One region of the Ectothiorhodospira sp. 9100 genome, then DNA from elsewhere that is predicted to be linked to it. Evidence: predicted binding sites of a transcription regulator. Region 1 holds the regulator's gene; each other region holds the start of a gene.

The links. Region 1 encodes sigma-54, which starts transcription at its own class of promoters, with help from an activator protein. Its sites were predicted from a motif close to TGGCANGNTNCNTGCTT; they were not measured.
Region 2: pepA (flocculation-associated PEP-CTERM protein PepA) is a predicted target of sigma-54. The motif match lies at 2,363-2,379, and genes of this name have one in related genera.
Region 3: LPW29_RS14520 (VPLPA-CTERM sorting domain-containing protein) is a predicted target of sigma-54. The motif match lies at 2,397-2,413, and genes of this name have one in related genera.

The regions. Positions count from the first base shown of each region.
Region 1 covers NZ_JAJNAN010000005.1:72,379-77,024, reverse strand. The annotation lists gene hprK (HPr(Ser) kinase/phosphatase) at 1-98, opposite strand, end outside; gene LPW29_RS03145 (PTS sugar transporter subunit IIA) at 103-570, opposite strand; gene hpf (ribosome hibernation-promoting factor, HPF/YfiA family) at 578-901, opposite strand; gene LPW29_RS03135 (RNA polymerase factor sigma-54) at 953-2,452, opposite strand; gene lptB (LPS export ABC transporter ATP-binding protein) at 2,619-3,344, opposite strand; gene lptA (lipopolysaccharide transport periplasmic protein LptA) at 3,341-3,853, opposite strand; gene lptC (LPS export ABC transporter periplasmic protein LptC) at 3,840-4,412, opposite strand; gene kdsC (3-deoxy-manno-octulosonate-8-phosphatase KdsC) at 4,409-4,646, opposite strand, start outside.
Region 2 covers NZ_JAJNAN010000065.1:851-5,496, reverse strand. The annotation lists gene LPW29_RS13940 (FAD-binding oxidoreductase) at 1-1,143, opposite strand, end outside; gene pepA (flocculation-associated PEP-CTERM protein PepA) at 1,493-2,284, opposite strand; gene LPW29_RS13930 (PEP-CTERM/exosortase system-associated acyltransferase) at 2,956-3,699, opposite strand; gene LPW29_RS13925 (class I SAM-dependent methyltransferase) at 3,949-4,646, opposite strand, start outside.
Region 3 covers NZ_JAJNAN010000076.1:2,142-6,787, forward strand. The annotation lists gene LPW29_RS14505 (HPr-rel-A system PqqD family peptide chaperone) at 1-40, opposite strand, end outside; gene LPW29_RS14510 (hypothetical protein) at 119-646, opposite strand; gene LPW29_RS14515 (nucleotidyltransferase domain-containing protein) at 1,099-2,154, shown strand; gene LPW29_RS14520 (VPLPA-CTERM sorting domain-containing protein) at 2,578-3,384, shown strand; gene LPW29_RS14525 (IS256 family transposase) at 3,446-4,646, shown strand, end outside.

The sequences.
Region 1 (4,646 bases):
ATGCTCCGTTCGCTCCCCAGGGTGCCGGCAACCCAGGTGAGGCCCAGGCGCTCCTCCATGACTTCCATGATGTTGCTGACGGTGAGCGAGTCAGTCATGGGCTCATCCGGTGTCTTCGGTGTCCCAGTCACGCACCAGGGTCAGCAGATCCGCTGTGCCGGAGGCGCTGCGCAACCGGGCCAGGGTCTCCGGGTCGGAGAACATCCGCGCCAGCAGCGCGAGGATCTGCAGGTGCTCGTCGGTACAGTCCGCCGGCACCACCAGCGCGAAGAGGATGTCCACCGGTTCGCTGTCGGGGGCGTCGTAGTCCACGCCCTTCTCCAGCTTGAGCAGGGCGGCACAGGCCTCGCTGGCGCCGGCCAGACGACCATGGGGGATGGCCACGCCATGCCCCAATCCTGTGCTGCCCAGGCGCTCCCGTGCCAGCAGGCTGTCAAAGATTTCGCCCTGGGTGAGTTTGGGCAGATGATTGGAGAGCATCTCGCCCAGCATCTCCAGCGCACGTTTCTTACTGCTCACGTCCGTCTGGCAGTGCACCCGCTCGGGGGCGAGAAGATCACCGATGTTCATGAATCATTCACTCGATATGGTTGCGGTGGGAGCCTTCCGCCCGGTGGTGGTCCTTGAGCTTTTCCTTATGCTTCACCACCTGGCGATCCAGTTTGTCCACCAGGGCGTCAATGGCGGCGTACATGTCCGTGTGGGTGGCCTCGGCATGGATGCTGTTACCGCTGAGCAACAGGTTGGCTTCGGCCTTTTGCTGCAGCTTCTCCACGGTCAGGATGACGTGCACGTCGATGACGTTGTCAAAATGCCGCTCCAGGCGCTCGAACTTCTCGTTAACGTAGTTGCGCAGGGCGTCGGTCAGGTCGACGTGATGACCGGTGAGGTTGATCTGCATAAGATGACTCCTTAGGGATGGGTGATGATCAAGACGGCTTCGCGGTTGATGTCAGACGAGCCGCTTGCGTTCGTTGGATGGCGGAATGGCCATGGCCTCACGGTACTTGGCCACGGTGCGTCGTGCCACATGAATGCCACGATCCACCAGGACCTGGGCAATCTTGCTGTCACTCATGGGCTTGCCCTGAGGCTCTTCGGCAACCAGCTTGCGGATCATGGCGCGGATCGCGGTGGCTGAACACTCGCCGCCGTCTGCCGTGCCCACATGGCTGGAAAAGAAATACTTGAATTCGTAGATGCCCCGGGGGGTATGCATGAATTTCTGGGTGGTCACCCGGGAGATGGTGGACTCATGCATCTCCAGTTGTTCGGCGATATCGCGTAGCACCAGGGGTTTCATGGCCTCGTCGCCATATTCCAGAAAGGCGCGCTGGTGCTCGACGATGGCGGTGCCCACCCGCAGCAGGGTCTCGTTGCGGCTTTGCAGGCTCTTGATGAACCAGCGGGCCTCCTGGAGGCTGTTGCGCATGTAGGTGTTGTCCTGACTGGAATCGGCGCGGCGCACAAAGCTGGCATAGAGGGGGTTCACCCGCAACCGCGGCGCAATTTCCGGGTTGAGCTCCACCTGCCAGCGGCCCTCTCGCTTGCGTACGAAGACATCGGGGATGATGTATTCGGGCGAACTGCTGCTGATGAGCCCGCCCGGGCGCGGGTTCAGTGTCTGAATCAGGGCGATCACTTGCTGCAGTTCGCCATCATCCAGCCCCAGGCGCCGCTGCACGCCCTTATAATCGCGGGCACCCAGGGCATCCAGGTGTTCACGGGCCAGGATTCGGGCCTGGGCCAGCCAGGGCGTCTCATCCGGAAACTGTGCCAGTTGCAGGCTCAGGCACTCGGCCAGATCCCGCGCGCCCACGCCCACCGGGTCCAGGTGCTGAACCATGTTCAGTACGGCCTCCACCTCATCCAGTTCCAGATCCATTTCCCGGTCTTCGGCCAGGGTGGCATGGATCTGCTCGATGGGTTCGGCCAGGTAGCCGTCTTCGTTGATGGAGTCAATGATGGTCAAGGCGATGGCCCGGTCACGCTCACTCATGGACGACAGATGCACCTGCCACATGAGATGTTCATGCAGGCTTTCCGAGGGCCCGGTCTGGTTTTCGAACACGTCGCGCCCGTCGTGATCCGACTGCCCGGCGCTTGAAGGGGGCACATCGTAGATGTCGTCCCAGTTGCTGTCCACCGGCAGTTCATCGGGGATCTGCTCCTGACTGCCTTCGGCGTTGCCTTCTGTCTCGGCGGCGGCCTCGGCCGCCTCTGAAGTCTCGCGGGTGTCGGCCGGGTCCTGCTCGCGCGTTTCCTCGGAGGCGGTGTCCTGATCCGCCTCCGTACCTTCCATGGCCTCGAGCATGGGGTTGGTTTCCAGGGTTTCCTGGATCTGTGCCTGCAACTCCAGGGTCGACAGTTGCAGCAGGCGGATGGCCTGCTGCAACTGGGGGGTCATGGTCAGGTTTTGACCCAGCCGGAGCTGGACGGAAGGTTTCAACATAGCACGATGCGCGCCATCGGGCCGGAGCCCGAGTCTGTGATGCCTGATGATGGAGGCGGGGGCAGGCCCCCGACGTTAATATTGCTGTCACGGGAGATTATACGGTGTGCCGGCAAAAATTGGACCCGTGCCCGGAAAACCCTGCCTGCGGTGAGTGCATGGGGTTTCACAGGCGGAAGTTCTCCCCCAGGTAAACGCGGCGCACCTGCGGGTCGGCCAATACATCCTCCGGCGCACCCTGGCTGATGATATGCCCGCCGCTGAGAATATAGGCCCGGTTGCAGATGCCCAGGGTCTCGCGCACGTTATGGTCGGTGATCAGCACGCCGATGTTCCGTGACGTGAGATGGGTGATGATCCGCTGGATCTCGATCACGGAGATGGGGTCGACGCCAGCGAAAGGCTCGTCCAGGAGGATGAAGGCCGGTTCAGTGGCCAGGGCCCGGGCGATCTCCACGCGCCGCCGCTCACCGCCGGAGAGACTGACGCCGGCATTGTCACGGATGTGCTGGATCTGAAACTCCTCAAGCAGGGATTCCATTTTTTCCTGGCGCTGGACCTTGTCGAGGTCGCGGCGCACCTCCAGTACGGCCATGATGTTGTCGGCCACGGAAAGCTTGCGGAACACCGAAGGTTCCTGGGGCAGATAGCCCACGCCCATGCGGGCCCGAGCGTGCATGGGTAACTGGGTGATGTCCCGGCCATCCAGGCGGATCTGCCCTTCGTCGCAGGGCACCAGGCCCACGATCATGTAGAAGCAGGTGGTCTTGCCGGCCCCATTGGGGCCCAGCAGGCCCACCACCTCACCGCTGTTGATCTCGATGGAGGCACCGTCCACGGGCTTGATTGCCCGGTAACGCTTGACCAGTTTGTCGGTCTCCAGCCGGCTCATGGGGTGTCGCCGTCCTCCGAGCGGTCGCGGGGCGCGAAGATGGCCTCCACGCGGCCCGTGTCACCGGTGCTGGCCTCCAGCGTGGCGGCTTCCAGGTTGTAGACGATACGGCTGCCGCGGAATTCGTCATCCCCCTGCCATACCCGGGCCTCGCCGGTGAGTGCCACACGCGGCCCATCCGGGAAGAATTCCATGCGTCGTGCCTCGGCGCGAACCTCCCGGTTCGACTCGTCCCGCGTGGTCAGGGTGGCCAGGCGTCCCTCGGAGACCATGCGCTCCAGTTGTCGATCAGGGGCATGCACGGTCACTTCGTCACCCGTAATGACGGTGTCGCCCTGGGTGATGGTGACGTTGCCCTGGTATACGCTCACCCCCCGTTGGTCATCCAGGTTGGCGCGATCCGCCTCGATGCGGATGGGCAGGTCAGGGTTGTGCTGTCCGTGTGCGGCGGGCATCCAGGCCAGCAAGAGGGTCAGCAGCAGCCTCTTGGAGATGTCAGTGCGGAACATAGGTGCCTCTCACCTGGCTCTCAAGTTCCAGGGTATCCCGGGTCAGGTCCAAAGTCATGCCCACGCCCTCTGCCTCGCGGTGGGTGGTCATCATGCGGGCCCGGGCATTGGTGTGCGCCTGGCGGGGCAGGGTCCATACGGTCACATCCCGGCTGGTGATGGTCATGGGAGGGTGGTCCGGTGCCCCCGGGCGGTCCAGTTGCACGTGACCCAGCAGTTGCACTTCATCGCCGCCGGATGAGACCCAGCCACGTTCGGAACGCAGGGTCCAGTCGGGAGCGGGGGGATGTTCCATGATCAGTACCGGGGATTCCACGTGGCTGGATTGATCTCCCTGGCGTTGTTCCAGGCGGGTGCCGGAGAGTCGGTATTTGAGCTGGCCGGAGGCATCCATGCTCCAGACCACGAAATCCTCGGCAAAGAACTGATTGGCTTCAGGGTCCACCTGGGCAGTCGGCACCACGCGTTGTTCCTGGGCGCTCTCGGAGAGCCAGAAACCCAGGGCGACCACCAGGGCGAGCACCAGAATCAGCAATAGTCCCGAGAAACGTCGAGTCATTCCAGGTACGGCGCCAGGGCGGCCTGAAGGTTGTTCTGGGCCTCCAGTATGAATTCGCAGGCCTCGCGTGCGGCCCCGCGACCGCCACCTGCCCGAGTGATGTAGTGGGCATGCTCCCGTACCAGGGGATGCGCGTCGGCCACGGCGATTGCCAGCACGGCGCGACGCATCACGGGCAGATCCACCACATCGTCACCCATGTAGGCGGTGTGCTCAATGCCCACCCCGGCCGCC
Region 2 (4,646 bases), on a different contig from region 1:
ATCAAGTTGGTCGACATCAAGACTGGGATGCCCCACCTTCCAAAGGAGGTTCTGGATGGGGATATCCGTGGGCGTACCTAGCGCCAGCCGATGCAATGGGCGCATAGCATGAATCGCAGCAGCAACGGCGCGCGCACTCGGAATGAAACGCAATGCATGGCTAACCGCAAAGCCGAGATCAAGAAGCCGGTCGGTTATGACTAAGACCCGTGCCAGCGAACCCACTCGGCGCCGGATCTCACGCAGCGCTGAACTCACTTGCCCCCGATTCCCAGTGACTGCTGCCAGGCTTGTCCACTCACTTGGTGCAACCAAGTTGAGCACACGCTCCGATTCGACCAGAGACTGCGCGGGGGAGAAGGCGCAGCTGTTTTCCAGATAATGGGCGATGCCGTAAGTTAGAGTTGAATGATTTCTCGCGCGATTACCCACATGGGTCACCGAGGTAAGCAATCCATCCCGTTTGAGCTGAGCCAATTGATTTACCAATTCCCCCAGATTCTCACTATGGTGTAGCGACAATGAGACTGCAACCTCGCGCGGCCGCCGAGGTCGGAGACGCATACACGCACTGGTGACAATCCCAAAGTTACCCTGGAAAAATAGGCCATCTAGGCTTGGGCCGAGCCCCTCGGGGTGTAGATGCGCGAGCGGCGAGTCTTCACCTAGCCGACGGAAGCCCGTTTTCAGTATTTCGCCTGTACCGGTAACGATCTCCAGGCCAAATAAATCTTCTCGGCGCGGACCAAAATACCCTACCCCACGGTCCAGGGCGCAACCGATCAAGCTGGTTTCGCAACCAGCGCCGGTCACATTGAAGGTCAAGTCGGGGTAGTGCTCAGCCAGGAACGCGTGGAGCTGACCCTGAGTCACGCCGGGCTCAATCACCGCAATGGGATTGGCTAAAGAGATAGCCTCGGCATTGAGGATGCGGTTCATCCCGCTTAGGTCCACCAAGATATTGCCCTCGGTAACCGGGGAATCGGAGCCGTAGCCCCAATTATGGCCTTTGGATATTGGATAAAGTGGGATTTTATCCTGCCGCGCGCGGCGTATAAGGGATTGGATCTCTGGAACTGTGGTAGGTGAAATAGCCTTAACTGGGGTGTGGTGCACCCCCGTAACATTACCCGGTGCAGTCATAAACTTCTGATCCATTGCCACGACGGAGGGAGAAGAGGGTCACCAAGGTTGCTGGATACGAGTTGCCTATAGAACGCAAAATAGCTGTATTCCCGGGAATCCCCATTAATCATCTGATCGATCACTTACCTAACCGTACAACCTAAAAACTCTCTTAGGCGAATACCGCAAGACATGATATTACTTTGACGGGCCGTCAATATCAGACGAAGCTCACTTAACCGACAATCACGACCTGTTTCGTCATAAAATGAAAGGGGGCTAGCGCACAGGCAGCACTAGCCCCCAATCCTTCTACTGCGCACTCACAGACTACTGAGCACTTACAGAGGTAATTCGCCCTGTGACTTCAGGAGTGCCGACCAAATTGGCCTTCCCTCCGGCGAGTAACTGTCCAACCCAAAGCGAGCAGACCAAACCCGATCAGCGCCAAAGAGGCAGGCTCAGGCACTTCCTCAACCCGAAACTCCCCTGTTCCATTAAGGGTACCAGTACCACCTTCAAAATCAAGGGTAGGCGTTACGCTACTGGAACTCTGGAATGCAAGATTGTAAAAGGGGTCGGGCGCAGTAAAGAAGGTCCCAAGTTCCACGAGATCAAAGTCAGTGTCTAGACCAAAAAACGCCTGATTCTGAAAGTTAACGACACCTCCACCGAAGAGTTCGTCGCCACCCGTAGCAAGCAACACCTCGGTCCCATCTTTGTCACCCACGGTTGGCGTCCCAGTGCCGCCAGTGGCGGTATTGAACGAACGACCCACACCTGAGGCAGCATAAAGACTGAACGAAGCTGCGTCGATGTTATAGAAAGGCGCTATAGATCCACCTGTACCACCGCTCGCGTCGTATGAAAACTCAAACCAAAGTTGATAGTCAGTATTGAGCCCGCCGGTACTCACTGCTGAGCTATTGAGGTTAATGGTGTCTACCCGCAACCAGCCGGTCGTGGAGAAAGTGGCGAACGCATCTGCAGAAGTAAATCCAGTCGAGAACGTTCCTACAAGCTCATCGCCCGAATATGTGGCGTCGGTACCGCCAAAATCAGACGGGTTGAACTCGAAGATCGAGGCTTGCGCCAAGGGTGCCATGCTGCACAGCATGAGCGTCATGGACGTGCCCAAAAGAGTGCTTTTCTTGATCATTGGATGCTCCAGCGAATGTTTGTAGTGACTCAACCATATTACGCCACACGGGGTAGGCTAAGTAGCGCTAGCCTAGATATGCAAACGCCTTGCCAATAATCGGCGGCCCTGCAAGATATTGTTTTTAAAGGTTAATAATTTCCCTGGTCGATTAAGCAGGGCCCTCTTAGGCGATCAGTGTAAAGTTTGGCGACAGCACAAGAGTTGATGCACACCCGCAGCGGCCACAGCGCGATGACCCAGCAAGCCAGCCAGCTGAAAATGCATTGGGCACCTCGCGGGGGGGGCCGGCGGGGGTCAGCCGTCAAGTATTGGCCTGAAAGCTCACCAACAACACCTGGGATGGGTGAGTCGGCCCGGCGGCGATGGCAATGCCCCCCCCCCCCCGCCCCTGAGCAAGCCGGTCATCTTGAAGATCGACACTTCGTCCAGTGGTCCCTGGCACCCAGAGGGCTGGGAAGGACCAACGCAAAAGCGCTTTGGCCTGTACTTATACCGTGGAAAAGTTTCGTGCGGGCCACCCAGCCTGCCGAAAGGGTCTGCCGCGCTTCCGAAAAAACAGCAGCGCCCTCAGAGCACGCCCCACCAACGACGACGGACTACGTCCCCTAGACTGAAATACCGTGACGAGCTACTCGGGCCACATGAACGCTAGAGCTTTTACAGGCTTTTCAAGGTGAGATTTCGGTGCAAAGGCCTTGGTGGACGTATTCGTAAAGGGAGCGAACATCTGGCCGCATTGAGTCGAGAACCTGCTGCAAGTTCGCATAATAGGCTGCTCGGGAGCCATGGTACTCCATAGCCTCACCGACCTGCACAAATGGAAAGCCCAACGGCTGGAGCTTTCGAACCAGCCTGCGCTCCATCATGACAAAGGCGTGCTCGCGACGCGCCGAGGCCATCATTGACGTTCCCGCGCAGAACAAAGCGAGCCCTAGAAGAGGAAAAGCCCTACGCTCATCCTCCGTTAGATCACGATACTCAATCGGCTCCCCAATCGGTGAAATCGCCTCACCTTTGCGGCGGCGGAACTGCGTGTGCACCGCTAGCCTTGACACTTCACCGAGATTACCCCGAGCAATCCTTGACGGATGCAGTGCGGGGTCGTTAAGGCTCTCGCCGCAAAAACGTTCTAGTGGTAGGACAAAATCGTCTTCATCAGGGGGTGGCAACACTAAACGGACACAACCTGCAGGCTGCGAGGTTGGACGATGAACAATAATCGAGTGCACGGAACTCGCGTCATAATCATCATGCTCAAGCCCCCCAGGACAGTCCTCTTCCTTTTCATAGCCGAATTCTCGGCAGTACACGTCATACCTGATCCGAAATGCGAGCTCCTGCAGTTCTTGAGTATCCGCAGCAGCGATATCGAAATAATTTCGAAACTGATCAACGAGACTTGAGGAGTTCATGGCCACCTCCCAATGATAAAAGATGCGACTGTGGAAATGGCCCGCTGAAAATAAGCACGCCCAATTTGCGTCGTGAAAGCGATAATTTAATGATGCAACTCAACAGGCCAGAAGACTGGCGAGGCCGCATTATCGACCCCGCGAAGCAATCAGCATACCGTGCAAACATAATCCAGCTTAACAGCCACAACTCATTGATTCCAAACCAAAGATGAAGACCAACTGGCTTCGGTTCACTCGATTGTCGCATCAATAGCGTGAGCGTAAAGATGGGGCACTTACTCCCCCCATCTTAAAAAACCGAACAAGGTCGCGGAAATCCTCCTTTTGCTCCCTAGGCAGTCGTCGCAAAATCTGACCACATGAATCCACCACACTTTCCGGCAATGTATAGCCGTGCCCCCTCATAATTAACACCATAAAAGGGACCAGTGCCGTGGTCTTCACAGAAACCCCTTCACCTAACACAAGAGAAGCTTTTTTTAGGTCATCCACCCTGAAAGCCGCACGGAGCGAGTTCAAATAATCAACAGTGAAAATTGGGGGTTGCCGGTCGGCATGCTGCTCCGCAAAAAACTGTCGGGTCGCGTCTCTTTTCATCCGACCAAAGTCGGCAATATATAGAGCACCTCCCGGCTTCAAAATTCTTGCAACTTCGCGAAACGTTGCTTCGAGCGTTTCATAGTCGGGAAGGTGATGCAGAGACATCGTAGACATCACAACGTCGACAGCACCGTCGGAAAACGTACCCAAGGACTGAATATAGGAGCGTTCAAAGCTCACGTTCCCTATACCCTGCCGCTTAATATGCTCCTCGGCGAGCTCGAGCATACTGTCCGACGCGTCCACGCCGACAAAGCGAGCTTGCGGATTCATTCTTGCCACCTGAGCCAGTTGATTTGCCGGACCGGATGCCAAGTCAACCACAAGATCACCAGGCCTAATCA
Region 3 (4,646 bases), on a different contig from region 1:
TCCAGGTGGTCTCGTTGAATAGAATGCCGCCGTCGTCCATTGGGCGATAGCGTAGGGCTAGATGCATCTTTATGGCTAAGTTTGACTGCGGGTTGCTGTTGCCTTTAGAAGGTGGATCTTAGAGGAATCCATTGAAGGTTTTTGTGGTACTCAGATTGATCGAATTCCAACAAGACCCTGCTATAAGGGTTTGACTATCAGGCTCATAAATATAGTCTTTTCCATTACTGTGGTATTCGTTTGGGTTGCCAGTGGAAGTGAAAACTTGTTCGCCAGCTATTAGTTTATCGGTTTCTGTTTCGGTGGTAGTGGAGGTGAAGGTTAGGTTCTGCCCTGTGCCTTGATTGCAGGCACTACTGTTCGCCTGAGCATTACCTTTTCCTGGGTTGCACTGAGTATTGGTGATTGTTGTTTGTTCTGTTTGTTTTGTTACTCCAGTAATGATGTTGTCGCTATCGTTAAGGCAGGAGGAGGAAGTCGCGGCAAGCGCCCCACCACTGGGTAGCGTGTAAATGATCGGCGCGACCGTCGCTGCCTTCAGCAACCGCCGACGGGATGTCTGGTGGCTTTGGTTGGCGTTTTGAACGTGATCTGGCTGTGCCAGTGGATCCTGCTCTGCTGAGGTCGTCTTGTCATTCGGGTTCATCGAGAAACTCCTGAGGGGTACTGCCTGCCTTGGGTGTTGCCGCAAGCAAAGCCGAGTGTCAAGGGCAGGCCGTCATGACCATTCACCGAATCATTTCGCAATTTTTGTGCCAGCCATCGATTTGATTTCAAAAACAGTGGCCTGGCTTTCAATGGGGCCGGGGCTGGCGTCCTGCTCTGAAGTGGTGTCAAATTTTCTGACGCTGCACGGTTCAGATGATACCTTACTGGCCAAGCTTATCTTGCCATAGTGTAGCGAAAATCTGACCCTCTTAGGTCGTTGTCTGACGAATTGGGGGTACTCCACCCCGAAGCTGGTGGTGCGGATGTGTAAGGCTATCGAACGGATCGGGGTATTGCTGGATGGGGTTGGCGAAAATTGGGGGGCTGCCACTGAGCGGTCCTGGGGTGGGTGAGCGCTTGGGAGGCTCCCCGGTAGGGCATTTGCTGGGCGTGTTGCGGAACGCTGGGCATGTCTCTGCCATGGGGCTTGCGGATTGGGATGTGACCGTGCGTCTGGCTCGTCAGGCGCGCGTGCTGGGCATGCTGGGCCATCGTTTGCGGGATGATGATGCGGTATGGGCGTCCATCCCGGAGCGCGTTCGAAGTCACTTTCAGGCCTCCATCAACACGGCTGCTTATCGTGAGCAGTGGATGTTGATGGAGTTGCGATCGCTGGCGCAGGCTTTGCCGCCAGACTTGCCCGTGACGGTCCTAAAGGGGGCGGCCTACGTGCTCCAGGACTTGCCGCTGGGGCGAGGCCGGATGCCCAATGATGTGGACTTGCTCGTCTCCCGGGGGGATCTTGAGGCTGCCGAGGGTGCCCTGAAGGCGGCAGGGTGGCAAAGCGGGGTGCTGGATCCCTATGACGAGCGCTACTACCGGGAATGGAGTCATGAGCTGCCCCCGCTGCGCTACCCGGGCCATCCGCTGGAGGTGGATCTGCACCACACCATCGCGCCGGTGACCAGCCGTACACGGGCGGATGATGAGCGGTTGTTTGCTTCTCTTCAGTCTATCCCGGATTCCCGTTTCCTTGCGCTGGGCCCTCAGGATCAGGTGCTCCACGCTGCCATCCATCTCTTTCAGGATTCGGAGCTTCTGGGGGAGTTGCGGGGGGTGGTGGACATGGACGCGTTGGTCCGCCAGCACCTGGTCACCGAGGCGGATTGGGAGGCCCTTTTGGAGCATGCGCAATGGCACCAGGCTTCGCGGGTGCTTTGGTATGCCTTGCATTTTTGCCGTGGCTGGCTCGGTACACCGGTGCCTGATGATCTGCCACTGGCACCGCCCCCGCCTTTGGCCCGCAAGGCGATGGATTGGATCGTTCCTCGCAGTTGCCTGCCCCGAATCCCTGATACGCGACCCACCCTGGGGCAGCGCGTGGCGGCTACGGCGGGGCTCGTCCGCTACCACTGGTTGAGGATGCCGCCGGGGCTGCTTGCGCGGCATCTGTTGCATAAGTCGTGGGTGGCGGTGAAGCCGATGGGTGGGGCGCGAGCGACGTAGCCTTTCTGGGGTGGGTGTCGGTATATTTTACGGTATCGTTTCTGGAATGAGGGGTGCGTCACAAAATCCCGGTAGGGCTGGGTTTGACTGCCTTTTGGTGGTCAGGCGTAGTTGGGGGTTTGGGGGAATTCTGTGATGGATGCCTCAAAAATGAATATTTGTGGCGGTGTGGTTTACAGTGGGGTTTGGGGTGGGTGAGTCCCTGGTATTAAGTGATTGTATTTGAAGTGTTGTTTTTGCCCTGGTCCGATTTGTGCATTCTATTAACCCGGTGACCATTCATGTTCGTCTCGGCTCCTTTAAGTCACTGATTCTGAAGCAATAAAATTAAAAATAAAGTGATTTGTTTGATTGCCGGGTTAATAAGTGCTATCAGCACGTCCCCTTTGGATGTGCCATGCATAACGGGCGGAGAGGCTTCCGATGCGTAAGAGTCTGATTAAAGGTATGGTTTTGGTGCTTGCGGCTATGGGGTCGGGGAGCTTGCAGGCTGGGGCTATTCTCACGGATCTGTCCATCCATAAATACGAAGGCTTCCAGGTAGATAATCCCAAGACAGGGGAAATCCGCGGCGACGATGTGTACTCTTTCGGTGATGGAAACGAGTGGCTCGGTGTATTTGCGGGCATGTTTCGTATGAGGATTGACGGCCAGGGATGGGACGGTATAGGGGCAAGTGATGTGTTTTGGGATGACAATGAGGATTTCAATGCCTTCTGCATCCAAACCTCGGAGTTGATTGCTAGCCAGGGTGTCATTGGAGGGCATTCGCTCTGGTCGTTAAAAGATTATTTGGAGTCGCCTATTCACGATTCTGATAGCCACTGGGTAGATACGACCTTTTCTCGGATATCCGCGCTTTTTTCGTTGACAGATATGGTGGAGGGGCATCAGGGGACGGTTGTCTTGGGGGATGATGCAGAAACGGATGCGGCCTTTCAGCTGGCTCTTTGGGGAATCATCAATGGTGATGACTTCGATTATAAAGAGTTTGATGTCGAGGCTAATCATGGTTTGATTGGCTCCTGGGACCCTGGAAATCAAGCTGTTTCGCGTCTGGACTTCTACGTCCTGAGCTCAAATAACTCGCAAGACCTGCTGGTCTGGAAGACTGCAACCGAGGTGCCTCTGCCTGCCACCCTGTGGCTGATGCTGGCAGGCATCCTGGGGGTGGGGCTGGCGAGGAGGTACGAGTTAAGCTCAGATCTGGTGTATGGGGGGAGGAAGTGAAGGTGGCGTATCCTGTTGATTGATCACAACCAAGATCTCAATCAACAAAAGCGGATACGCCATGACCAAGTCTACCCTTCAAGCTGTTTCACAACCAGAACCGCAGGCCACAGATCCGCTGCACGAGCTGCTGCGCCATGGTGCCCGCGACCTGATCGCCCAGGCGGTCGAGGCTGAACTGGCCACCTTCCTGGCGCAGTATGCCGAGCAGCGCCTCGAAGATGGGCGCCAGGCGGTGGTTCGCAATGGCTACCTGCCCGAGCGCACGGTGCAGACCGGGATTGGTGATGTCAGCGTCCAGGTGCCCAAGGTGCGTGACCGCAGTGGCGGTGGCGCCTGCTTCAACAGCAGTCTGCTGCCGCCCTACCTGAAGCGGGCTCGCAGCGTTGAGGAGTTGATTCCCTGGCTCTACCTGAAGGGGGTCTCCACCGGGGACTACCAGGAGGCCCTGAAGGCATTGCTGGGTGAGAAGGCCAAGGGGCTCTCGGCCAACACGGTGTCACGGCTCAAGAAGCAGTGGGAGGACGAACACACTGCGTGGCGCCAGCAGGACCTGTCAGACCGTCGCTACGTCTACTGGTGGGCCGACGGCATCTACAGAAAGGTGCGCATGGATGACCGTTTGTGCCTGCTGGTGATCATTGGTGTCACCGAGCATGGTCGCAAGGAGCTGGTGGCTGTCGAGGATGGGTTCCGTGAGTCGGCGGATAGTTGGGAGGCGCTGCTGACGCACCTGCGGGAGCGCGGTCTCACCACCGGCCCCAAGTTGGCCGTGGGCGACGGTGCCATGGGGTTCTGGGCGGCGCTGAGCAAGATCTATCCACAGACGGATCATCAGCGCTGCTGGGTCCACAAGACAGCGAACGTACTCAACAAGCTGCCCAAGTCGGTGCAGCCTAAGGTCAAGGTTGACCTCCAGGACATCTGGATGGCGCAGACCCGAGAAGAAGCGCACAAGGCCTTTGATCGAACCCTGAAACGCTTCGAGGCCAAGTACCCCAAGGCGATGGCATGCCTGAACAAGGATCGGGATGAACTGCTGGCGTTTTACGACTACCCGGCAGAGCATTGGGTGCACATCCGCACCACGAACCCGATCGAGTCGACCTTCGCCACGGTTCGCCTGCGGACCAAGCGGAGCCGGAACTGTGGATCCCGGGCGACGACACTGGCGATGGTATTCAAACTGCTCCAGAGCGCTCAGAAACGCTGGAGACGCATCAAGCACTTCCAGAAGCTGGAACTGGTCATCAACAACGTCA